Regions from separate parts of the Uliginosibacterium sediminicola genome, predicted to be linked through region 2. Evidence: predicted binding sites of a transcription regulator. Region 2 holds the regulator's gene; each other region holds the start of a gene.

Region 1 (7,742 bases), on a different contig from region 2:
GCCGCGCCGGGCGAGGGCTGCGCGCAGGCCGCTGGCAAGTATCGCGTTGAGAAAGCAGCCGCCAGCGCAGGCGAGCGTGCGGATGCCGCTCGCGTCTGCGGCGGCTTGTGCCCACTCGGCGAGCGCTTCGATCAGGGCGGCGTGGAACAGCGCCGCGCGCTGCGCCACGGGCAGCGTGGAATCGAGCAGGGCATTGAGCGTCGCTGCCAGATTCAGCTGCAGCAGGCCGTCGGCATTTTCAATTTCATGCAGCGGACTGCGTAGCTGGAGCGTGCCGTAGCTTGCGGCGAGTCCTTCCAGGCGCATCGCAGCCTGTCCCTCGAAACTCATTTGTGGCTGGATGCCCAGCAAGCCCGCTGCAGCGTCGAAGTAGCGGCCCATGCTGGTTGTCATCGGCGTGCCGCGTTCGAGCATCTGCGCCAGCAGTGCTGCGCCGCTTTGGTCGGCAAAGCGTGTGCGGATCTCCGCATGCCGGCCGAGTTGGGCCAGCGCTGCCGCACCCATGCGCCAGGGGTCGCGCGCGGCGCGGTCACCGCCGGGCAGGGCAATCGGCTGCAGATGGCCGAGGCGTTCGACATGCGCGCCATCGACCCGCAACAGTTCGCCACCCCAGGCGCTGCCATCGCTGCCCAGACCGACGCCATCGAGTGCGAGCCCGAGCACAGGCTCGTCGAGCTGATGCTCGGCGAGCACGGCCGCGATGTGGGCGTGATGATGTTGCACGGCGATGGCCGGCACTTGCCATTGCGCGGCCAGGCGCAGCGCAAGCTGGGTGCTGAAAAAATCCGGATGCAGATCGTGCGCAATCGCCTGCGGTTTCACTTGCAGCAGCTGTTGCAGATGATTGACGGCGGCTTCGAGTGCGCGGCAGTTGGCGACGCGATCGAGATCGCCGATGTGCTGCGAGAGAAAGGCTTCACTGCGCGTGCCGCTGCTGCGCGTGAAACACAAGGTGTTCTTGTAGTAGCCGCCGACTGCGAGGACGTTTGCGCCCGCGCGTGTGCCTGCGCCTGCACCCGTGAGGGGAATCGCTGCGGGCGTGTAACCACGCGCACGACGGATGAATTGTGCGTGATCGCTGCCGGGCAGGCGGCGCAGCACGCTGTCATCGCAGCGGATCACGATGTCGCGGTCGTGGATCAGGAAGGCGTCGGTGATGTCCGCAAGCTGCGCCAGCGCTTCGGTGTTGTCGCTGATCAGCGGTTCGCCATGCACATTGGCGCTGGTCATCACCAGCGCGAGTGACTGGGCCTGATCGAGCCAGGCGCTGCCGGGCGGGCGTCCAGCGGCGTCGTGAAACAGCAGGTAGTGCAGGGGCGTGCCGGGCAGCATCACGCCCAGCCAGGCCAGATCCGGCGCCACGCCAGTGAGCTGGGCATCGGCGCCTACGCGTTTGCGCAGCAGCACGATGGGTCGCGCCGTACTCTGCAGATCAGCTTGTTCAGCGCGGCTGATTTCAGCGAGCGTGGCGAGCGAGGCGACATTCGCCAGCATCACCGCGAAGGGTTTTTCTTCGCGCTGCTTGCGTGCGCGCAGGCGCGCCACGGCTGCCGCATTGCGCGCATCGCAGGCCAGATGGAAGCCGCCCAGGCTCTTGATGGCGACAATGCCGCCGCGCTGGATCAGGGCGAGGCTTGCCGCGATGGCGTCACCCGCGACGGCCTGCCCCTGCGCATCGAGCAAGTGCAGCTGCGGGCCGCAGACTGGGCAGGCATTCGGTTCGGCGTGGAAGCGGCGCTTGGCGGGCGCTTCATATTCGGCGGCGCAGTCAGGGCACAGCGCGAAGCCCGCCATGCTGGTGCGCGCGCGGTCCCAGGGCAGGGCCTCGGCGATGCTGTAGCGCGGGCCGCAGTCGGTGCAATTGATGAAGGCGTAGCGATAGCGGCGATTGCCGGGCTCGAACAACTCGGCGAGGCAGGCTGGGCAAGTGCAGGTGTCGGCGCCGATGGCGGCTTGGCCGGACGACGCAGCCTCGCTCTGGCGGATCTCGAAAGCGCTGCTGTCAGGCGTAGGCGCCAGCGCTTCCGACTCGCAGGCCTCGATGCGCGCGTGCACGGGTGCCTCGCGCAGCAGGCGAGTGCGCAGGGCTTGCAGGGCGCTGGCGCTGCCCTGCGCTTCGAGTGTCACGCCGTTGGCATCATTGCGCACCCAGCCGCTCAGCCCCAGCTCGCTGGCCAGGCGATGCACATGCGGGCGGAAACCCACGCCTTGCACGAGACCACGCAGGCTGAGGCGTTCGCGCATCACGGCGCCGGGCCCTCAATCGGGATGGCGGCATGCGCCCGGCTGCAGCCGTCTTCGAGCCAGCGCAGCCAGTCCTCGCAGCCTTCGCCGCTTCTGACCGACAGGCAGATCACCGGCAGCTCGGGGCGCAGGCTGCGGGCGTAGCGGATGGCTTGGTCTACATCGAAATCGAGGTGGGGCAGCAGATCGATCTTGCTGATGATCAGCAGCTCGGCGGCGCGGAACATGTCCGGGTATTTGAGCGGCTTGTCCTCGCCTTCGCTCACCGAGAGGATCACCACCTTGTGCGCTTCGCCCAGATCGAAGGCGGCGGGGCAGACCAGGTTGCCGACATTCTCGATCAGCAAGAGGCCGTCCTGCGGCAGCGCGGCATTCGCTTCGAGCCGGTCCAGCGCCTGCGCAACCATGTGGGCATCGAGGTGGCAGCCCTTGCCGGTGTTGATCTGCACGGCCGCCGCGCCTGCGGCGCGAATGCGTTCGGCATCATTGGCGGTTTGCTGGTCGCCCTCGATGACCGCCAGCGGTGTGCGCTGCTGCCAGCGCTTGATGGTGTCGACCAACAAACTGGTCTTGCCCGAGCCAGGGCTGGAGACGAAATTGAGTGCCAGCAAGCCGCGTGTGATGAAGCGCTGGCGATTCTGCTCGGCCTGGCTGTCGTTGCCGGCGAGGATGTCCTGTTCGATGCGCAGCAGGCGTTCGCCGCTCACGCCGGGCGCGTGGTTCAGTTCCAGCGGCGCTAGCTGCGGTGAGGTGCCGAGGCGGAACTGCGGCGTGCTGCGCGCGCGCTTGCTGTAGGCGCTGACGCCGTGAGAGGCGGCCGGATGGCCATCGATCGTGCTGTCGCCCGCGGCGCAGCCACAGCTTACACACATGGCATGACTCCTTGTTCGATGGCGACATCGAGTACCTGCAGCTCTTCGCCGGCGGTGATCTGCAGCGCGTAGCTGCCGCAGTGCGGGCAGGTCTGGCCGAACTGCGTCAGTTCGATATCGGCGGCGCAGCGCTGGCAATGGGCGCGGCCAGCCAGGCGCTCGATGTCGATCTGCGCACCGGCGGCGAGGGTGTCGCGGCTGACCAGCTCACAGCAGTAGCGCAAGGTCTCCGCATCGACATGCGCCAGCGCGCCGACGGCCAGACGGATGCGCGTAACACGGCTTGCCTGCGCCTGGCGGGCTGCGGTGTCGACGATCTGGAGGGCGCGTTCGGCCAGGCTGAGCTCGTGCATGGCCCCAGCATGGCGCGAAGTCAATACGTGGGTGACGACTATCGTCAACTTCGCGGGCGATAGGTTCCAGGGGCCATTCCCTTGCGCACGATGGTTGCGCTTTGTTTGATCCGCATCTAGGTACGGCTGGCGATATACGCGTTAGATGGCAGCTTGCCGCAGGATGGTCTTTCGAGGACCTGCGTCGCAGTCTTGAGCCCATATTAGGAGACAGGAATGAACCGGTTTGTCATCGCCGAAGCGAGTAAATGTATCGGCTGCCGTACTTGCGAAATTGCCTGCGCCCTGGCGCATCAGACGGAGTCCGCGCATGAGGCTTTGACGCCCGCAACTTTCAGCCCGCGTCTGACCGTGGTGCGCAATGCCCGGGTGACAGCGCCGGTGCTCTGCCGCCAGTGTGACGACGCGCCCTGTCTGCGTGCCTGCCCGAGCGGCGCCATTACCTATGGTGCCGACAGCGTGCTGGTCAATCAGTCGCGCTGCGTCGGTTGCAAGAGCTGTGTGGTGGCCTGTCCCTTTGGTGCGATGAATGTCGTCACCGTGGCGGCCGAAGCGCCTGCAGGTGCGGTGTATGGCACGCAGCGTCATGTGTCGCAGGCGCTCAAGTGCGATCTGTGCGCAACGCGCCCGACTGGCCCGGCCTGTATTCCGGCCTGTCCGACCAAGGCCCTGCACATGATCGACAAGGACAGAATGGCGGCCACCCAGTTGCGCCGCCAGCAACAGGCCGCGCTGGATATTCCCGCCGGCGTGCAGTTCTGAAGCGTTCACGAAAGGGTTTTTCGAGATGAAAAAGGTCATTACCGTCTGCCCGTATTGTGGTTCGGGCTGCAAGATCAATCTGCTGGTCGAGGGCAACAAGATTGTTGGCGCCGAGGGCGCCCAGGGCGTCACCAATGAAGGCGAGCTCTGTCTCAAGGGCTATTACGGCTGGGACTTCCTCAACGACACCAAGCTGCTTACGCCGCGCCTGACCAAGCCGCTGATCCGCCGCCAGCGCGGTGCCGAGTTCGAAGCGGTGAGCTGGGACGAAGCCATCGATTTCGCCGCCTCGCGCCTCAAAGCGATCAAGGAACAGCACGGCCCCGATTCGATCATGGTCACCGGCTCCTCGCGCGGCACTGGCAATGAGTCCAATTACATCGCACAGAAGTTCGCGCGTGCGGTGATCGGCACCAACAACATCGACTGCTGCGCGCGCGTCTGCCACGGCCCTTCGGTGGCCGGTCTGCAGGTGACGCTGGGCAATGGTGCGATGAGCAACTCGATGAACGAGATCGAAAATACCGATTGCATTCTGGTGTTCGGCTACAACGCCGCTGATTCGCATCCCATCGTCGCGCGCCGCATCCTCAAGGCCAAGGAAAAGGGCGCCAAGATCATCGTCTGTGATCCGCGCTATATCGAAACCGCGCGCCTGGCAGATTTGTACCTGCCGCTCAAGAACGGCTCCAACATGGCGCTGGTGAATGCCTTTGCCAATGTGCTGATCAACGAGAATCTCTACAAGGCCGACTTCGTCGCGCAGTACGCCGAAGGCTTCGAGGCGTACAAGGCGATGGTCGCCAAGTACACGCCGGAGTATGCCGCCGAGATCACCGGTCTGGACCCGCAGCTCGTGCGCGAGGCGATGCGCATGTATGCCGGTGCGAAGACCGCGACCATCCTGTGGGGCATGGGCGTGACGCAGTGGGGGCAGGCCGTAGACGTGGTCAAGGGCTTGTCGAGCCTGGCGACGATTACCGGCAATCTGGGCCGGCCGAATGTCGGCGTCGGCCCAGTGCGGGGTCAGAACAATGTGCAAGGCGCTTGCGACATGGGCGCGCTGCCCAATACGCTGCCCGGCTATTACCCGGTCACGGATGCTGCCGCGCGCGAAAAATTCGCCAAGGCCTGGGGCGTGCCGAGCATTCCGGCGGAGAAGGGCATCGGCATCACCGAAGTTCCGCACAAGATCCACGAGGGCAAGCTCAAGGCCTACTACATCTTTGGCGAAGACCCGCTGCAGACCGATCCCGATCTGGGCATGCTGCGCGAGGCTTTCTCGCAGCTTGAGCTGATCATCGTGCAGGACATCTTCATGACCAAGACGGCGATGGTGGCTGATGTGATTCTGCCGGCGACCTCCTGGGGCGAGCACGAGAACGTGTTCTCCAGCGCCGACCGTGGCTTCCAGCGCTGCTACAAGGCGGTCGAGGCCAAGGGCGATGTCAAGGACGACTGGGAAATCCACAGCCTGATGGCGACCGCCATGGGCTACCCTATGAAGTACAACAATGCGCAGGAAATCTGGGACGAGCTGCGCAGCCTGTGCCACCTCTACACCGGCGCCACTTACGAGAAGATGGCCGACCTGGGCTATGTGCAATGGCCCTGTGAAACTGAGGATTCGCCCGGCACGCCCTGGCTCTACAAGGGCAACAAGTTCGACACGCCGAGCGGCAAGGCCCAGCTCTTCGGCGCCGAATGGCGCGCGCCGTTGGAGAAGGTCGATGCGGAATATCCGTTGGGCCTGTGCACCGTGCGCGAAGTGGGCCACTACTCCTGCCGTTCGATGACCGGCAACTGCACGGCGCTGCAGACGTTGGCGGATGAACCCGGCTTCGTGCAGATCCACCCCGATGACGCAAAGAAATTCGGCATCAAGGATCAGTCCCTGGTCTGGGTGGCCTCGCGTCGCGGCAAGGTCATCACGCGGGCGAACCACAATGACCGGGTGAATCCGGGGGCGGTCTATATGACCTACCAATGGTGGATCGGCGCCTGCAACGAGCTCACGGTCGATCAGCTTGATCCGATCTCGAAAACGCCGGAGTACAAGTACTGCGCGGTCAATGTTCAGCCGATTGCCGATCAGCACTGGGCGGAAAACCATGTGCGCCAGACCTACGGCAAGATGAAGGCCGACATGGCGCGCGCAGCACAGGGCGTGCCGGCCTGAGCGGTGTACTGAGGCCGCGCTCTGGCCATATGGAGTTTGGTCGAGTCCTGGCAACCGTTCGTGCCGAGTGGCGCGAAGCGCTGTATCGAGGCAGGCCAGGCCCTCGATACGCACCCTTCGGGCGCACTCGGGCCGAACGGTATTTAAATTGGAGTCGGCGGATCAATCGCGCATTCTTGAGTGACTACTTTGCTTGCCATGCACATGACATCGATAGCTGCGCCACGGCTCGAAGACCGCTACGGGCGGCGCATCGATTACCTGCGCGTATCGGTGACCGACCGTTGCGATCTGCGCTGCAGCTATTGCCGGCCGCGTGAGTCGGCCGCGGGCGATTACGCCGAGCCGGCAGACTGGTTGAGCTTTGCGGAGATTCGCCGCGTGGTGGCCGCCTTTGCGCGGCTTGGCGTGGCGCGTGTGCGCCTCACCGGCGGCGAGCCGCTGTTGCGTGCGGGCATTGTCGATCTGGTTGGCCAGCTCGCCAGCGTGCCCGGCTTGCGCGATCTTTCGCTGTCGACCAATGCCACGCAGCTGGGCAAGCACGCGGTGGCGCTCAAGGCGGCGGGGCTGGCGCGCATCAATGTCAGCCTGGATTCGCTGGACCGCGCCTGCATCACCCAGGTGTGCGGGCGCGATAGCCTGGCAGCGATTCTCGATGGCATCATGGCGGCCAAGGCGGCTGGCCTGGCGCCGATCAAGATCAATATGGTCGCCATGCAGGGCGTCAATGCGCATGAGATCGAGGACATGGCGGCGTTCTGCATCGAGCACGGTTTCATCCTGCGCCTGATTGAAACCATGCCGGTCGGCGAGGCCGGGCGCAGCGCCAGCTTTCTGCCGCTGGAGCCGGTGCGCGCGCGCCTGGTCGAAGCTTTTGACTTGCAGCCCTGTTCGGCCGAGCTCGGCGGCGGGCCGGCGCGCTATTGGCAGACGCGCGATGCGCGCAGCCAGATCGGTTTCATCACGCCGATCACCCAGCACTTTTGTGCGAGTTGCAATCGCGTGCGCCTTGGTGTCGACGGTACGCTCTACCTGTGCCTCGGCGAGGAGGCGCGTGTCGCGCTGCGGCCCTTGCTGCGCAGCGGGGCTGACGACGCGGCGCTGACGCAGGCGATCATTGAGGCCATCGAGCGCAAACCGCATCGCCATACTTTTAGAGAAGCACCACAGCGCATTACGCGCTTCATGTCACAGACCGGAGGATGAACATCGTGCCCGCAGAAATCCTTGAATTGCCCGCCGTGCCCAGTGGCGAATTGATGCCGTGTGACAACGTGGTCGATGGCGAGTCGCTGCCGGTCGCCTCGTATAGCTTGCCGGTCATTCGCCATC
Region 2 (7,742 bases):
TGCGGTGCGCTGGATCGAACACGATGGCCAGCTCGAAGCGCGGCTGAACGGCATTCTCATCGACCGCTACGCACCCAAGGAAGCTGCGGCCTATCCGACGCTGTGCAAGGGCCGTTTCGCAGTACACGAAGGCGGTTGTGACGGCGCGCCTGACTACGCGCTCGAAGAGCCGACCAGCCTCAACGCGCTGAGCCTCTTGCCGCGCCTGGTTCAGATGGGCGTTGCGGCGCTGAAGATCGAGGGGCGCCAGCGCAGTCCGGCCTATGTCACACAAGTCACCAGCACCTTGCGCAGCGCGCTCGATAGCGCCCTCAGCAATCCGGCGCGCTACTCCGCCAGACCCGAATGGCAGGCCGCGCTAGCCGCGCATGCGGAAGGTTCGCAAGTCACCCAGGGAGCATTTGACCGACCATGGAAATGAACGCGACACACGCCGGCAACGGCGCTCCGGCCTATCGCATTGCGCTCGGCCCCCTGCTCTACTACTGGACCCAACAGGAAACCCTGGATTTCTACGTCGATGTCGCCTCGACGCCGGTGGACATCATCTATCTGGGCGAGACCGTGTGCAGCCGCCGCCACGCTCTGCGCCACGAAGAATGGCTGGATCTGGCGCGCATGCTGCGCGACTCGGGCAAACAGGTGTTGCTGTCGACACGCACCCTGATCGAATCGGGCAGCGAGGCGATGGCCATGCAGCGGATCTGCGAGCAGGACGACTTTGCGGTGGAAGCTGGCGAGGTCGGCGCGATCCGCGCACGCGGCGGGCGCGGCTTTGTCGCCGGCCCGCATCTGAACGCTTACAACGGCGAGACCCTGGCCTGGCTGCACAGCCTTGGCGCGACGCGCTTTGTCGCGCCGCTGGAAATGGACCAGCACACGCTGCGCCAGCTGATCGCTGAAAAGCCGTCCGCGCTGCAGGCCGAAGTGATGGTCTGGGGGCGCATGCCGCTGGCCTTCTCCTCCCGCTGCTTTACCGCCCGGCATTTTCACCGCCGCAAGGACGATTGCAATTTCCATTGCAGCGAGCACCCCGACGGGCTCGATCTGCGCACTCGGGAATCGCAGGACTTTCTCGCCATCAATGGCATCCAGACGCAATCGGCCGCCTGTCTGGACCTGATCAATCAAGCGGCGAATCTGGCTCAGGCCGGTGTCGATGTGCTGCGCGTCAGCCCGCAATCGCAGGGCACCCTGGAGGCGATCCTCGCGCTCGACGCGGTACGGCGTGGCGAGCAGCCGCAAGCCGTCAAACCGCCGGAAGGCATTCGCCTCTGCAATGGCTACTGGCATGGCCATGCCGGCATCGAACACTTGGAGCTTGTATGAACAAGGACAGCTTGCTGCGCACCCCGCCGGCCCTGCTCGGCCAGCTCGCCGCCAGCGTACTGAGCAATCTGCCGACGCCGCGCCCCTTCATGGCGCGTCTCGGCGAACGCCTGCCGCCGGCCCTGGTGTCAGCGCATGGCGCGCTCTTGTTGGAGATTGCGCGTCGCGCCACCTGGCTGACGCCGCCCGAGGAACTGGACGGTCACAGTTTCATCATCGGCATCAGTGATCTGGGCCTGCGCTGCGCATTCGCCTGCCAGCAAGGCCGCTTCCGGCCGCTCTGGCAGCTGCCGGAGGCCGATCTGGAGATCAGCGCCACGCTGGCAGATTTTGTCTTGATGGCACGCGGCAGCATGGATGCCGACACGCTGTTCTTTCAGCGTCGCCTGAAGATTTCCGGAGATACCGAACTGGGGCTGGTGATCAAGAACTGGCTCGACGCCTGCGAGCGCCCGGCCTGGCTGCAAGCGGCGCGCTAAATCAGGAAACTGGCTGTGCCGCTCAGGGCGCCTCGTCCTGGGTCGCGTGGCTGCCTTCGGCGTCGCCGATGATGCCGTTCTCGACGGCATAGCGCACCAGTTGCGCCAGTGACTGCATATTCATCTTCTGCAGGATGCGCGCCTTGTGCGTGCTCACCGTCTTGGCCGAGAGTTTGAGGCGATCGGCCACGTCAGTGACCGAGGCGCCTTCGACCATCAGGCGGAACACTTCAAATTCACGGTCGGACAGCGATTTGTGGCTCAGCTCCTTGTGGCTGCCGGGCATCACATTCATCGCCAGCTGCTCGGCCACCTCGGGGCTGATGAACAGGCGCCCGCTGGCCACCCGACGAATCGCCGTTACCAGCTCGGTGCCGGCGCTTTCCTTGGTCAGGTAACCTGAGGCGCCGGCCTGGATCGAGCGCACCGCATATTGCTCTTCCTGATGCATGGTCAGCACCAGCACCGGCAGGCGCGGGAATTCTTCCTTGATCTGCTTGATCAGCGGCACCCCGCTCTTGCCCGGCATCGACAGATCAAGCAAGACCAGATCGACCTCGCCGCGTCGCACATGGGCCAGCACTTCGTGGCCGTTGGTGGCTTCCGCCGCTACGCGCATGTCCTGCGCGCCTTCGATGATTCGCCGCAGGCCCTCGCGCATGAGGGTATGGTCGTCGGCGACAAGAATGCGGGTCGGTGCAAATGTACTCATTGGGGCTTCTGTCAGGGACGATATCGCAATGGTCTTGCGCGGAGATGCGCAAGTCGATTGCTGCAGCCTATACTAGCGCAACTTTTGGCAAGGGCAGGCTGTGGATACATTCGATCAAAACCATCTTGGCGTCCTGGTTAAAGGTGTCGTGGATTCCGCCATGGACGCCATTGTCACCGTAGATGAAACGCAACGCATCGTAATTTTCAATGCCGCCGCCGAGGTGGTCTTCGGCTACAGCCGCGACGAGGTGATTGGCGAACCGCTCAACCTGCTGATTCCGGAACGTTTTCGCGCCGCGCATGGCCAGCATGTCCGCCGCTTTGGCGAAACCGGCATCAGCGCGCGCCGCATGGGCGCCCTGCATGTACTCGCCGGTCTGCGCCGCAACGGCGAGGAATTCCCGCTGGAAGCCTCGATCTCTCACATCGCTGAGAACGGTCACAAATTCTACACGGTGATTCTGCGTGATGTAACGGAACGCGTCCGCGCCGATGAAGCGCTGCGTCATTCGCGTGAGGAACTGCGCGAACTGGCGGCGCTGGCGCAATCGGTCCGCGAGCAGGAGAAGAGCCGTATTGCGCGTGAATTGCACGACGAGCTGGGGCAGTCGCTGACTGCGCTGAAAATGGATGTCATCGCCCTGCGTCATGAAGTACCGGCGCAGAACACGGCAATGGCCGAGCGCATTGCGCGCATCGAGAGCATGCTCAATTCAACCGTGGCCGCCACACGACGCATCTCGGCAGACTTGCGCCCGCTGATGCTCGACGACCTCGGCCTGGCTGCCGCCGTCGAATGGGTGATCCAGGAATTCACCGACCGTTCGGATGCGGTCTGTGACGTGCAGATCGTTGGTTCGCTGGATTTTGGCGATCCGCATGCCACAGCGGTATTCCGCGTGCTGCAGGAATCGCTGACCAATATCGCCAAGCATGCGCAGGCGAGCAAGGTCTCGGTGCTGATCGAGAGCGGCGGCGAGCAGATCCATCTGCGCGTGCAGGACGATGGCAGCGGCTTCTCGCTGCAAAGTCCGCGCAAGCGCAATTCCCACGGCCTGCTGGGCGTACGCGAGCGTGGTTACCTGCTCGGCGGTGAGTCACGCATCACCAGCGCGCCGGGAGAAGGCACCACGGTCGAACTGTGGTTGCCCTCACCGCAGACTTGCGCCGCGGATGGCAAGCCCGCCTAACGGCAAACCAACACCGGGATCTTGCAATGGGTGATCACCTTGTGGGTCTCGGAGCCGATGATCAGGCCACTCAGGCCGGTACGGCCATGTGAAGCCATGAAGATCAGGTCACAGCCTTCGAGCTGGGCGGTGTGCACGATCTCCTGCCAAGGCGAGGCATTGGTCGCCGTGCGACAGAAGCAGGCTACGCCCTCCTGTTCGACCACGGCACGGGCCTGGCTGAGGATGCTCTGAGCCGCTTCAGCGCTGTTGCGCACAAAGTCTTCCTCGAAACCCGCGCTGGTAAAGCCGTCGGCCACGACTGGCTGCGGGCACTCCTCCTGCACGTATAAGACCGTAATGCGCGCGCCCAGGCAGCGCGCCAGCGCTGTGGCCTGGTTCAGTGCGTGATTGGAGAGTTCCGTGCCATCGGTCGGCACGAGCAGATGCTTGTACATGGTGGATCTCCTTTCGGATGTCGTCCAAGTCCCCACGCTATGCCGACGCCCACCGACTGCCTTGACGCGTATCAAGCATCAGCGGCGTGTAAGGGAATTCCTACATACAGGCGGCATTTGACCAAGCGCAAATGAGCCATCGCCGACACGCTGATGCAGGCACGGCCGATGTTCGCGGGGGCTGGACACGACCACAATTCATCCCATGAACACCACAAAACAAACCACCGACGTCTTCATCGTCGAGGACTCACCAGCCATACGGGCACGTCTGGTCGAGCTTCTCAGCGCCATTGACGACGTTCGCATCGTCGGACAAGCCGACACGCCGGCTGGCGCTGTGCAGGGGATTTTCGATACACAGCCGCATTGTGTTGTTCTGGATATCCAGCTCATCGGCGGGCAAGGCATCGAGGTCATCCGAGCCATCAGCCCCCACGTGCCCCACATTGACTTCATCGTGCTGACCAACCATGCCACGCCGCAATACAGACGCTTCTACATGGAGGCCGGCGCCCGCTGGTTCTTCGACAAGACAGAAGAATTCGAGCGGATCAAGGAAGCGCTCCCTCTCCATAGCCGAAACCACTGAGGAAAACGACATGCTTGCCACGACAGAGATCCAACAACAAAACGACGCCTGCAACTTTGCCAAGGACACCAACGCCGTTCGTTGCACCAACTGCAATCTGCGCGAGCTGTGCCTGCCCCAGGGTATGGCCCAGGACGATGTACTGCGCCTCAACGGTCTGGTCGCTACGCGTCGTCGTCTCAAGCGCGGCGAGAGCCTGCAGCGCGCCGGCGACCCGTTCCGCTCGCTCTACGCGGTGCGCAGCGGTTCCTTCAAGACCTGCATCGCCACCGAAGATGGCCGTGACCAAGTGACCGGCTTCAAGATGTCGGGCGATCTGATCGGCCTCGATGGCATCGGCACCAACGCCCACATCATCGATGTGATCGCCCTCGAAGACAGCGAAGTCTGCGCCATCCCCTTCGCCCGTCTGGAAGAGTCCTCGCGTGAAATTGCCGGCCTGCAAAAGCAGTTCCACCGCATCATGAGCCGCGAGATCGTCGGCGAACAAGGCGTCATGGTCCTGCTCGGCAGCATGCGTGCCGAAGAACGAGTCGCCACCTTCCTGGTCAGCCTGTCGCGCCGCTTCCGCGCTCGCGGTTACTCGCCGACCGAATTCCACCTGCGCATGACGCGTGAGGAAATCGGCAGCTATCTGGGCCTCAAGCTGGAGACGGTGAGCCGCGTGATGTCGCGCTTCGATGACATGAAGCTCATCCAGATCAAGCAGAAGCACGTCGTCATCCTCGACCCGCAAGGTCTCAAGGATGTGGCGGCACCGGCAACTTCCGGACTCTGATCGGCCGCTTGCATTGAATACCCGGTGGGGCGGTTGTGCCTCACCGCGCTGAGGTATCGCCTTGCGACCTCACCACTGGATAGTGTCACCGTCGCCATGAGCAGCATTGAGAGCAGTTTCAAGCGCGAGATCGAGCATCCCGCCCCGCAACAACCGGCCCTGCCCGCCTACATGACGGACGTCTACGACTGGGCCTATGTCAGTCCGCGCTGGGTGCGCTGGCTCGATCGCAACAGCGTCGTCAGAACCCTGCTGTTCGGCAATGACCAGCGCCTGATGCAGGCCTATCTGGAACGGATCGAGCCCGGCATGCATGTCTGGCAGGTGGCCCATGTCTATGGTGATCTGGTGCGCCGTGCCGCGCAGCGCTGCGGCAGCGAGGGGCACTTCACGCTCACCGACGTGACGCCGATCCAGCTCGAACACGCTCACCGCAAGCTCGACGACATGCCCTGGGCGCAGCTGCGTCATGCCGATGCCGGCCAGTTCCGCGTTGCCGCGCCCTGCGATCTGATCTGCAGCTTCTTCCTGCTGCACGAAGTGCCGGACAACTGGAAGCGGCGCATCGTCGACAACATCCTCAGCCAGCTGCCCGAGAACGCCGAAGCCCTATTCGTCGACTACCACAAGCCGGCCTGGTGGCAGCCGGTGCGTTACATCCTCAAGTGGGTCAATCGCCTGCTCGAACCCTTTGCCGACGCACTCTGGCAACACGAGATCCGCCACTACGCCAGCCACGCCGAGGACTACGACTGGCACAAGCGCACGATCTTCGGCGGCGTCTACCAGATCGTCAGCGCGCGTCCCAAAGCGCGTAGTTAAACGCAGTTCAGCGCGCCGGCAACTCAGGCGGCGCTGGAACCGCGCACGATCAGCTCACCGCGCATGACGATGCGGCGCATCGCCTGGCCCGGCTGGGCGATGCGCGCCAGCAGCAGTTCAATCGCGGTGCGGCCGATGTCGGCCGTCGGTTGCGCCATCACCGTGATGTCGGGGGTGACGATGCGCGTCCAGGGCATGTCGTCGAAACCGGCGACGATCACATCCTGCGGATAGCGCAAACCATGCTGGCGCAAGCCTTCGACCAGGCCGAGCAGGATCAGGCCGCTGCTCGCCACCACCGCGTCCGGCGTCTGGCGGTGGCGTTCCAGATAGGTGCTCAGCGCCTGGCGGGCGTCGTCTGTCGTCGGCTTGACTGGCTGGGTGATGGCGCTGAGGCCGGCTTCGGCGAGCGCCGCCTGGTAGCCGGCCAGGCGCTGGCTGCCGGTTGCACTGGCGGCACCGTAGAAGAAGGCGATGCGCCGGCAATTGCGTTCGAGCAGATGGCGGGTCAGGCGCTGGGCGGCATCGATATTGTCGAGCACCACGGCATCGGCCTCGGTCTTGGCATCGCAACGGTCGACCAGTACCAGCGGAAAGCTGAAGTCTTCAGCGCGGTACTGATTGAGCAGCGACAAGGTCGGCGAGAGGATCACACCGGCGACATTTTCGTCGCGCATCATGTCCAGGTAGAAGCGTTCCTTGGCCGGGTCTTCGTCGGCATTGCAGAGCAGCACGCGCATGCCACGGGCGTAGGCGACGTCCTCGATGGCGCGGCTGACCTCGGTGAAATACGGGTTGCGGATGTCGGAGACGATCAGGCCCAGGGTGTCGGTCTTGCCCGAGCGCAGGCGCCTGGCGGCGAGGTCGGGGTGATAGTCGAGCGCCTTGACCGAGGCCAGCACGCGCTCACGCGTGGCCTCGCTGACACTGCCCTGCCCGACCAGCACGCGCGAGACGGTCGCCACCGAGACGCCGGCATGCTTTGCGACATCAGAAATCCTAGTCATCTTTCACCAAGAACCTGAGAACGATTACACACAGTTCCAGCCCAAAATGCGAACGAGCGCTGAAACACGACAATTTTTCAGCACACACAATCAGCGCGTGTGCTTGATTTTGGGCAGTTTACGCCAAAACCTGCGGCGTACGACAAGAAGTATCAAGTTATTTGATTGACACATACAATGTAATCGATTACAAATACTTCAACAAATCCTGCGGATCCTCCACTCATGGAAATCATTGTTCCCAGCTGCGTTGCGATCAACGCTCCCGTCTCCAGCAAGGAGGCCGCAATCCGCATGGCCGGCGAGCTGCTGGTCCAGGCCGGCTATATTGCCGCGCCCTATGTCGACAGCTTCCTCAAGCGCGAAGCCGTCTCCAATACCTTCCTCGGCAATG
Region 3 (7,742 bases), on a different contig from region 2:
CAGGCGCTCGACGCGCCGCCCACAGTGAGCAATCTGGATCTGCAACGCTATCTGGGCACCTGGTACGAAATCGCCGCCTATCCGCAAAGCTTCCAGCGCGGCTGCGTGGCCAGCCGGGCCGATTACAGCCTGCGCAGCGATGGCACGCTCGATGTGCTCAACCGCTGCCGCAAGGAACGCCTCGATGGTGAGTGGAAGGAAGCCCGTGGCAACGCCCGCGTGGTCGGGCCGGGCAAGCTGAAAGTCAGCTTCTTCTGGCCCTTCGAGGGCGACTACTGGGTGCTGGCGCTCGATGCCGATTACCGCTGGGTGCTGGTCGGTGGTCCCAATTACGATTATCTGTGGATCCTCTCGCGCACGCCGCAGCTCGATGCTGCGACTTACAGCGCCATCACCACACGCGCTGCCGCCCTCGGCTACCCGCTCTCGCCCTTGCAAAAGACCTTGCAAGCCAAGGACTGAGCGGGCCGCGCAGCGCCGCCAGTCGCCGCCGCAGCGCGACCGGGCCGTTCCGGTGCATACTGGCGCACTGTGCCGTCGAATTATCCAGAATCCTGCAATCCGAACCCTTGATCCGGGAATCGATTGCGCGGACATCGAGACATGATGAGTCGAATTTCACTGTGGCTGGGGCGACTGAGCGTCGGGCGCAAGCTGACGCTGATCTACCTGCTCGACCTCACCGCGGTGATCTACATCTCGGGCATCCTGATCCACGAGAAGTATCTGGCCATCGACTTTGCACGCAAGGAGATCTCCGGCGCCGCCTATGCCGAAAGCGTACGCGAGAACCTCATGCACAGCTTGCTTGGCGGGGTCCCGCCAGCCCTGCAGAGCTTTGATTCGATACGCCAGCGTTACGACGCGGAGCTCAATACCAGCGAGCAGGCCGACAAGCTGCGCAGCCTGCTGACGCGTGCCGCCGATCCACAGCACAGCGCGCAATTGCTGACCCAGGGGCGCGAACTGCTGACCACGGTCGGCAACCAGTCCAACCTGATCCTCGACCCCGACCTCGACAGCTACTACGTGATGTCGCTGAGCCTGCTGCGCTTCCCCGAGCTGCTGCAGGTGCTCTATGACAGTCAGGATTTCATGCGCCGCGAGCTCCGCGCCAGCCATCACGATGCCAATAATGTGGCCCAGCTGCTGGCCCTGGCCGGGCGGCTCGATGCGGCGCTGCAAGGCGTGGACTCCGATTACACACAAGCCTGGCTGGCCGCCTCGCCAAGCTTGAAAGCCGTGCTCAGCAACGGCAAGCAACGTCTCTTGCAAGAGGCATACGCCTACTCGAATGCCGTCAAGGCTGCTGGCGACGAAAGCTCGGCGCCGCCCGATCCGCAAGCGCTGGAAGCCGCCTACCAGCGCACCCTGGTGGCGCTTGACCACATCTGGCAAAGCGCCATCGCGCAGCTCAACATCTTGCTGCAGGCACGCGTGGACGGCCTGTTCCAGCGCATGTGGCTGCACCTTGGCACGGCCTTGCTGCTGCTCGGTGGCATCCTTAGCCTGGTGTATCTGGTGGCCAGCCAGATTGCACGGCCGCTGCAGAATCTGGCCAAGGTGGCCGACGCGGTGCGCCGCACGGCCGACTACAGCCGGCGTGCCAAATGGCATGCGCGCGACGAGATCGGTCAGCTGTTCAACGCCTTCAACGAGATGCTCGCGCAGCTCGATCAGGACCGCCAGCTGCAACAGAAACTGGCCGCCAGCGCCAGCGCCGCCGAGGCACAGCGCGAACTGGTCGAAGCCTTCCCGATTCCGCTGGTGGTGACCTCGGTGCCCGACCACGAGGTGCTGCACGCCAACACACCCGCGCTGCCCTGGCTCGGCCATGAGCGTGGCGACCCCTGGCGCAAGGGGCTGGAGCCACCGGTGCGCAGCCGCTTCTTCCAGCGCCTCGCCGACTTCAATGCGGTCGACGAGTTTGAGGTGCGCTGGCACGGCAACGACACGCCGGCCTGGGCCGTGCTGTCGGCGCGGCGTCTGGTGTTCCAGGGGCGCGATGCGGTGCTGACCGCCTTCACGCCGATCAACAAGCTCAAGCTGATGGAACAGCGCCTGGAGCTGTGGGCCAAGGTTTTCGAGGCCTCCAGCGAGAGCATCATCATCATGGATGAGGCACGCAAGGTGATCAGCGTCAATCACGCCTTCTGCCGCAGCACCGGCTATGGCTTTTATGACGTGATCGGCAGCGATCTGTCAGCAGTGCTGCAGTCTTCCTCGGCGATGGACTGGAGCGATCTGCAGACCAAGGAGTCCTGGCAGGGCGAAGTGCTGATCTCGCGCCAGAACGGCGAAACCTATCCGGCCTGGCTGATGGTTTCAGCCGTGCACAAGAACGCCACCGCTGGTGAAGTGGTCAATTACATTGCCATTTCGATCGACATCACCGACCGCAAGGCCAAGGAAGACCGCATCCGCTTCCTCGCCCAGCACGATGTACTGACCGAATTGCCCAATCGCGCGCTGTGCCAGCAACGACTCGGCGAAGCACTGCACGAAGCAGCCAGCAGCGGCGAAAAGGTGGCCCTGCTGTTCGTCGATCTGGACCGCTTCAAGCTGATCAACGACACCCTCGGCCACCACATTGGCGACGGCCTGCTGCGCGCCGTGGCGCGGCGTCTCAGTATGGCCGTGCGCGCCGAAGACACGGTCAGCCGCCTGGGCGGCGACGAGTTCGTGCTGATCCTGCGCAAGGTCACCAGCCTCGACGAGCTGCAGCTGATGATCAACGAGCGCCTGATTCCCTCGATCCGCCAGAGCATCAATGTCGAAGGCCACTCGCTGACGGTCTCCTGCAGCGTCGGCGTCGCGCTGTTCCCCGACGACGCGCAGGACACCGACTCCCTGATGCGCCGCGCCGACGCTGCGATGTATGAGGCCAAATCCGCTGGCCGCGACATGGCGCGCTTCTTCTCGCAAGAGACCGACCACCGCGTGCTGGCCCGCCAGACCATGGAGGTGCAGCTGCGGCAAGCGCTCGCCGCCGGCGAATTCAGCCTGCATTTCCAGCCACGCCTGAACGCGCGCAGCCGCAAGATCCAGGGCGCCGAAGCGCTGCTGCGCTGGAACAATCCGCTGCTCGGTCACATCCCGCCCGCCGAATTCATCCCGCTGGCCGAGGAGACCGGACTGATCAATCCGATCGGCAGCTGGGTGCTGCAGCAAGCCTGCCGCCACTGGATGGCGCTGGAACAGCAAGGGCTCTGCAAGGGACTCGCCTTGTCGGTGAACCTCTCGGTGGCGCAGCTGGCCAACCCGGAGCTGGTCGAACAGCTGAGCCAGGTGCTGCATGAGACCGGCATGCCACCGGAGCAGCTCGAACTGGAGCTGACCGAATCCCATCTGATGGACAACCCGCTCAGCGCGCAAGCCCGCGTCGCCGCGCTGAAAGAGCTGGGCGTGCAGATCGCCATCGACGACTTCGGCACCGGCTATTCCAGCCTCTCCTACCTCAAGCGCTTCGAGATCGACCGCCTGAAGATCGATCAGTCCTTCGTGCTGGGCATGATGGACGACGCGGCCGATGCTGCCATCGTCAATGCCGTCATCGGTCTGGGCCACACCCTCGGGCTGGCGGTGGTCGCCGAGGGCGTGGAAGACCTCGCCACCGCCCAGGCCCTCACCGCGCTGGGCTGCGACGAGTTGCAGGGCTACTGCTTCAGCCGCCCCCTGACCCTGGCCGAACTGATCAACTACCTGCAACACAACGGCCAGCACGGCGAACGGCGCCGTCTGCGCAGCTGAGCAAGCGCGGCCCAAGCGTCTCCGTGCACACACCCGACGATCCGCATCGCATCAGCAGCCTGCGCAACCTGATCGAAGACCCACGCTGCGCGCTGCAAGGCAAGCCGCCCAAGTGCGTGCTGCGCATCCGCGTCGACACCGTGTACTTCCAGTGCGCACGCGCAATCCTCCGCTCCGGGCTGTGGCAGGCGGCTACCGCGCCCGCCGGCGTGCCAACCGTCGGTCGGATCATCGCGGCCATCAGCGGCGGCGACTTCGATGGCGAGGCCTACGACCAAACTCTGCCAGCACGCCAGCGCAGCACCTTGTACTAGCAGTGGTTAACGCAGCGCAGCATGCCGACCGGCTATTCCGTCGGAATCGACAATTAATGTTAAGAAATGCACAAAGATGTTGCTGTGCAAGATTGATTTCGCTTGCAAAGCCCTTTATCGTCGCCCGGCAGATCAGACGCTGTGCAACAACTCATGCGTGTTGACATTGATGCTATGCGCATGAAAATAAACCATAAATGGAGACACAACATGCGTTTTACACTCAAAGCGACGGCCCTGGCCGTCTCGCTTCTGGGCGGCACCGCCGCCTATGCTGCCAACACCGGCGGTTTCTCGACCGCTGACGGTGGCAACCAGACCGGCTCCAAGTCGGTGACCGTCAGCAGCATGCAGGGCATCATCGATGCCATCGCCGCTGCGCGCCTGGACGCCAATGGCAAGAAGGTGACCGGCGGCGCTTATCCGGTGATCATCACCTACACCGGCAACGAAGACGCCCAGATCGCACAGATCGTCAAGGATCACACCAAGGACGCCTCGGGCAACTGCCCGAACCCGCACTGGAACGACCCCTACCGCGAAGTCGAAATCAAGGAATTCACCAAGGGCATCACCATTCAGGGCGCCAATGGTTCCTCGGCCAACTTCGGCATCACCATCAAGAGCGGCTCGAACAACGTCGTCATCAAGAACATGAAGATCGGCGCCCTGGCCGGTGCCAACAACGACGCTGACATGATCCGCATCGACGGCTCATCGAACGTGTGGATCGACCACAACGAACTGTTTGCGGTGAACAACGAGTGCAACGGCTCGCCCGACGGCGACCTAACCTTCGAGTCGGCCATCGACATCAAGAAGGATTCGCACAACATCACCGTGTCCTACAACTACATCCATGACAGCAAGAAGGTCGGTCTGGATGGTTCGTCAAGCTCGGACATCGCCGGTGGCCGCGAGATCACCTTCCACCACAATATCTACTACAACGTGAATGGCCGCCTGCCGCTGCAACGCGGTGGCTGGACGCACATCTACAACAACTTCTACGACAAGATCACTGAATCGGGCATCAACGTGCGCACCGGCGGTTATTCGCTGATCGAACGCAACTGGTTCCAGAACTCGATCAGCCCGGTCACCTGTCGTTATGACACCGCCAATTGCGGCAAGTGGGATCTGCGCAACAACAACCTGACCAGCTCGGCCGATAACGCCACCTACGGCATCACCTGGACCGATGCAGGCAGCGGCGGCGTCAATGCCGACACCTGGACCACCACCGCAGCCTTCCCGAAGACCCTGACCTACACCTACGAACCGGTGTCGGCACAGTGCGTGAAGGACAAGCTGGCGCAGTACGCCGGTGTGGGCAAGAACGGCGCGCAACTGACGGCCGCCGCCTGCGGCACGGCAACCTCGTCGTCCTCGTCTTCGTCTTCTTCGAAGTCCAGCTCGTCGACCGCTGCCAGCAGCTCGTCTTCGTCCAAGTCTTCGAGCAGCGCAGCCGCATCGAGCAGCTCGTCGAGCAAGGCCAGCTCTTCGGCCGCAAGCTCCTCGTCGTCCAGCACGGGCGCTCCGGTGCTCTCCGGTACGGGTGACTACCCCAACAACTTCAGCAAGTGCTCGGATGAAGGTGCAACCTGCACCCCGACACGTGGCACGGGTTGGGTTGCCTTCGGTCGCAAGGGCAAGTGGGTGACCAAGAACGTCGGCGTGGGCAAGAGCATCGCTTGCACCGTCGCAGCCTTCGGTTCCGACCCGGGCGGCGCGCCGAACAAGTGCTCGTTCCAGAACTGAGCGGTTTGATCCAGACAAAACGGCGCCTGCGGGCGCCGTTTTTTATTGCGCCATCCTTGACCTGCATGAAATGTGCGGGCGCACCCTTCATGCACTCTGGCGGCCTGCCGGATGTCGGCTGATGCACAGGAGTTTCACTGATGAGCGATCACGCCAAGGGCCACGATCACACCGCCAACCCCGCCCCGCTGGGCCTGCTCGGCTTCGGCATGACCACGGTTCTGCTGAACCTGCACAACGCCGGCATCATCGAGCTGGGCGCGATGATTCTCGCCATGGGCATTTTCTACGGTGGCATCTGCCAGGTCTGCGCCGGCCTGATGGAATGGAAGAAGGGCAATACCTTCGGCACCGTCGCCTTCACGTCTTACGGTTTCTTCTGGCTGTCCCTGGTCGCCATCGTGATGCTGCCCAAGACCGGTCTGGCCGCAGCCACCTCGGGTGCCGGCATGGCCGCTTACCTCACGCTGTGGGGCCTGCTGACCTTCGTGCTGTTCATCGGCAGCCTGCGTCTGAACCGCGTCACCCAGATCGTCTTCGGTTCGCTGGTGGTCCTCTTCGCGCTGCTGGCCATTGGCGATGCCACCGGCAACGAAGGCATCAAGCTCGTCGCCGGCTGGGAAGGCATCTTCTGCGGCGCTTCGGCAATCTACGCCGCCGCGGCTCAGGTGCTCAACGAGGTCTATGGCCGCACGGTGCTGCCGCTCGGCGAACTGGCCTCGCGCAAGCTCGCACCAGTGTTCGCCAAAGCAGCCTGAGCGGCTTCAGGCCGTTGTTGCGGTACAGCGCTGTAAACTCAGGCGCACGGCCGCAACAACCGGCTCGATGACCGGCACACCGAGCAAGGCGGCGATGGCGCGCGCCGCACTGGCGAGCGGACCACCGCCGATCACGATGGCCTCAGCGCCGTCGAGCTCGATGGCGTCACGACAGCTGTCGAGCAAGGCCTCGGCCATGCGCAACGGATCTTGCATCACGCGCTGCACCTCTCCGCGCGTGATGCGGATCGAGACCAGACTGTCCGCATGGCCATAACGACCGGCCAGATACTGCAGACTGTTACGCAGCTCTGGCGTTGTGCTCACAATCGAATAGCGGCGCCCGCCCGCAGCCGCCTCGGCAATGCCCGCCTCTGCGATGCCGGTGACGGGAATCGCGAGTTGCTCGCGCAAGGCCGTCAGGCCCGGATCGCCAAAAGCCGCGACAATCAGCGCGTCAAAACCTTCCGCCGCCACCTGCGGCCCATACTCTTGCACCACCTGCGCCGCTTCAGCCAGCGCCGGCTCATTGACGATCAGGCTTTGTCCACGCGGCGCGGTACGCCCTTCAATGAGAACGCGGCTGGCGGGCAGCAAGGCCTGCTGCGCGATGCCCAGCATCATCTGCGTGGTGTCGTCATTGGTGTTGGGATTGAGCAGTGCGATGCGTTTGATGCTCATAGTGATGCCACTGCACTGACAGGCGCCGCACCGGGATGGAAACAGGCCACGGCCTGCGCCGCGTGTGGCTGCAGTACCGGCACTGATTGTTCGCAGCCCGCAGCGGCGCGCGTGCAGCGCTCGCGGAAGGCGCAACCGGCAGGCAAGTGAGCCAGATCAGGCGGCGCGCCGGCGATGCCGGTGATGCGCTGGCCGCGCATCGAGCCGTGGATGGTCGAGGCCATCAGCGCCTGCGTATAGGGGTGTTGCGGCGCGCGCAGCACTTCGCGGGCCGAGCCGATCTCGACGATGCGGCCGGCGTACATGACGGCGATGCGGTCGCAGATTTCGGCGGCAACGCCCAGATCGTGGGTCACGAAGATCGCACTGGTGCCCATCTTCTGCTGCAGCTCTCTCAATAGCAGCAAGACCTGGATCTGCACCGTGGCGTCGAGTGCGGTGGTCGGTTCGTCGGCGAGGATCAGCTTCGGCTTGCACG

The links. Region 2 encodes FNR, which switches genes on or off when oxygen is low (the NO sensors DNR and NnrR bind a similar motif). Its sites were predicted from a motif close to TTGANCTAGNTCAA; they were not measured.
Region 1: the regulator FNR is predicted to act here: its motif matches at 3,575-3,588, upstream of hypA (hydrogenase maturation nickel metallochaperone HypA).
Region 3: the regulator FNR is predicted to act here: its motif matches at 5,882-5,895, upstream of ABDB84_RS09985 (acetate uptake transporter).

Annotation. Positions count from the first base shown of each region.
Region 1 covers NZ_JBDIVE010000002.1:203,853-211,594, reverse strand. Annotated here, with positions in the region: gene hypF (carbamoyltransferase HypF) at 1-2,244, opposite strand, end outside; gene hypB (hydrogenase nickel incorporation protein HypB) at 2,244-3,116, opposite strand; gene hypA (hydrogenase maturation nickel metallochaperone HypA) at 3,107-3,469, opposite strand; gene ABDB84_RS04740 (4Fe-4S dicluster domain-containing protein) at 3,686-4,231, shown strand; gene fdhF (formate dehydrogenase subunit alpha) at 4,257-6,410, shown strand; gene moaA (GTP 3',8-cyclase MoaA) at 6,615-7,616, shown strand; gene fdhD (formate dehydrogenase accessory sulfurtransferase FdhD) at 7,613-7,742, shown strand, end outside.
Region 2 covers NZ_JBDIVE010000006.1:232,588-240,329, forward strand. Annotated here, with positions in the region: gene ubiU (ubiquinone anaerobic biosynthesis protein UbiU) at 1-421, shown strand, start outside; gene ABDB84_RS12850 (U32 family peptidase) at 418-1,329, shown strand; gene ubiT (ubiquinone anaerobic biosynthesis accessory factor UbiT) at 1,326-1,808, shown strand; gene ABDB84_RS12860 (response regulator) at 1,831-2,520, opposite strand; gene ABDB84_RS12865 (PAS domain-containing sensor histidine kinase) at 2,669-3,712, shown strand; gene ABDB84_RS12870 (universal stress protein) at 3,709-4,149, opposite strand; gene ABDB84_RS12875 (response regulator) at 4,355-4,741, shown strand; gene fnr (fumarate/nitrate reduction transcriptional regulator Fnr) at 4,752-5,519, shown strand; gene rquA (rhodoquinone biosynthesis methyltransferase RquA) at 5,616-6,341, shown strand; gene ABDB84_RS12890 (LacI family DNA-binding transcriptional regulator) at 6,365-7,348, opposite strand; gene ptsP (phosphoenolpyruvate--protein phosphotransferase) at 7,574-7,742, shown strand, end outside.
Region 3 covers NZ_JBDIVE010000004.1:223,771-231,512, reverse strand. Annotated here, with positions in the region: gene ABDB84_RS10005 (lipocalin family protein) at 1-462, shown strand, start outside; gene ABDB84_RS10000 (EAL domain-containing protein) at 604-3,750, shown strand; gene ABDB84_RS09995 (PNPOx family protein) at 3,774-4,064, shown strand; gene ABDB84_RS09990 (pectate lyase family protein) at 4,275-5,825, shown strand; gene ABDB84_RS09985 (acetate uptake transporter) at 5,966-6,583, shown strand; gene ABDB84_RS09980 (aspartate/glutamate racemase family protein) at 6,590-7,264, opposite strand; gene ABDB84_RS09975 (ABC transporter ATP-binding protein) at 7,261-7,742, opposite strand, start outside.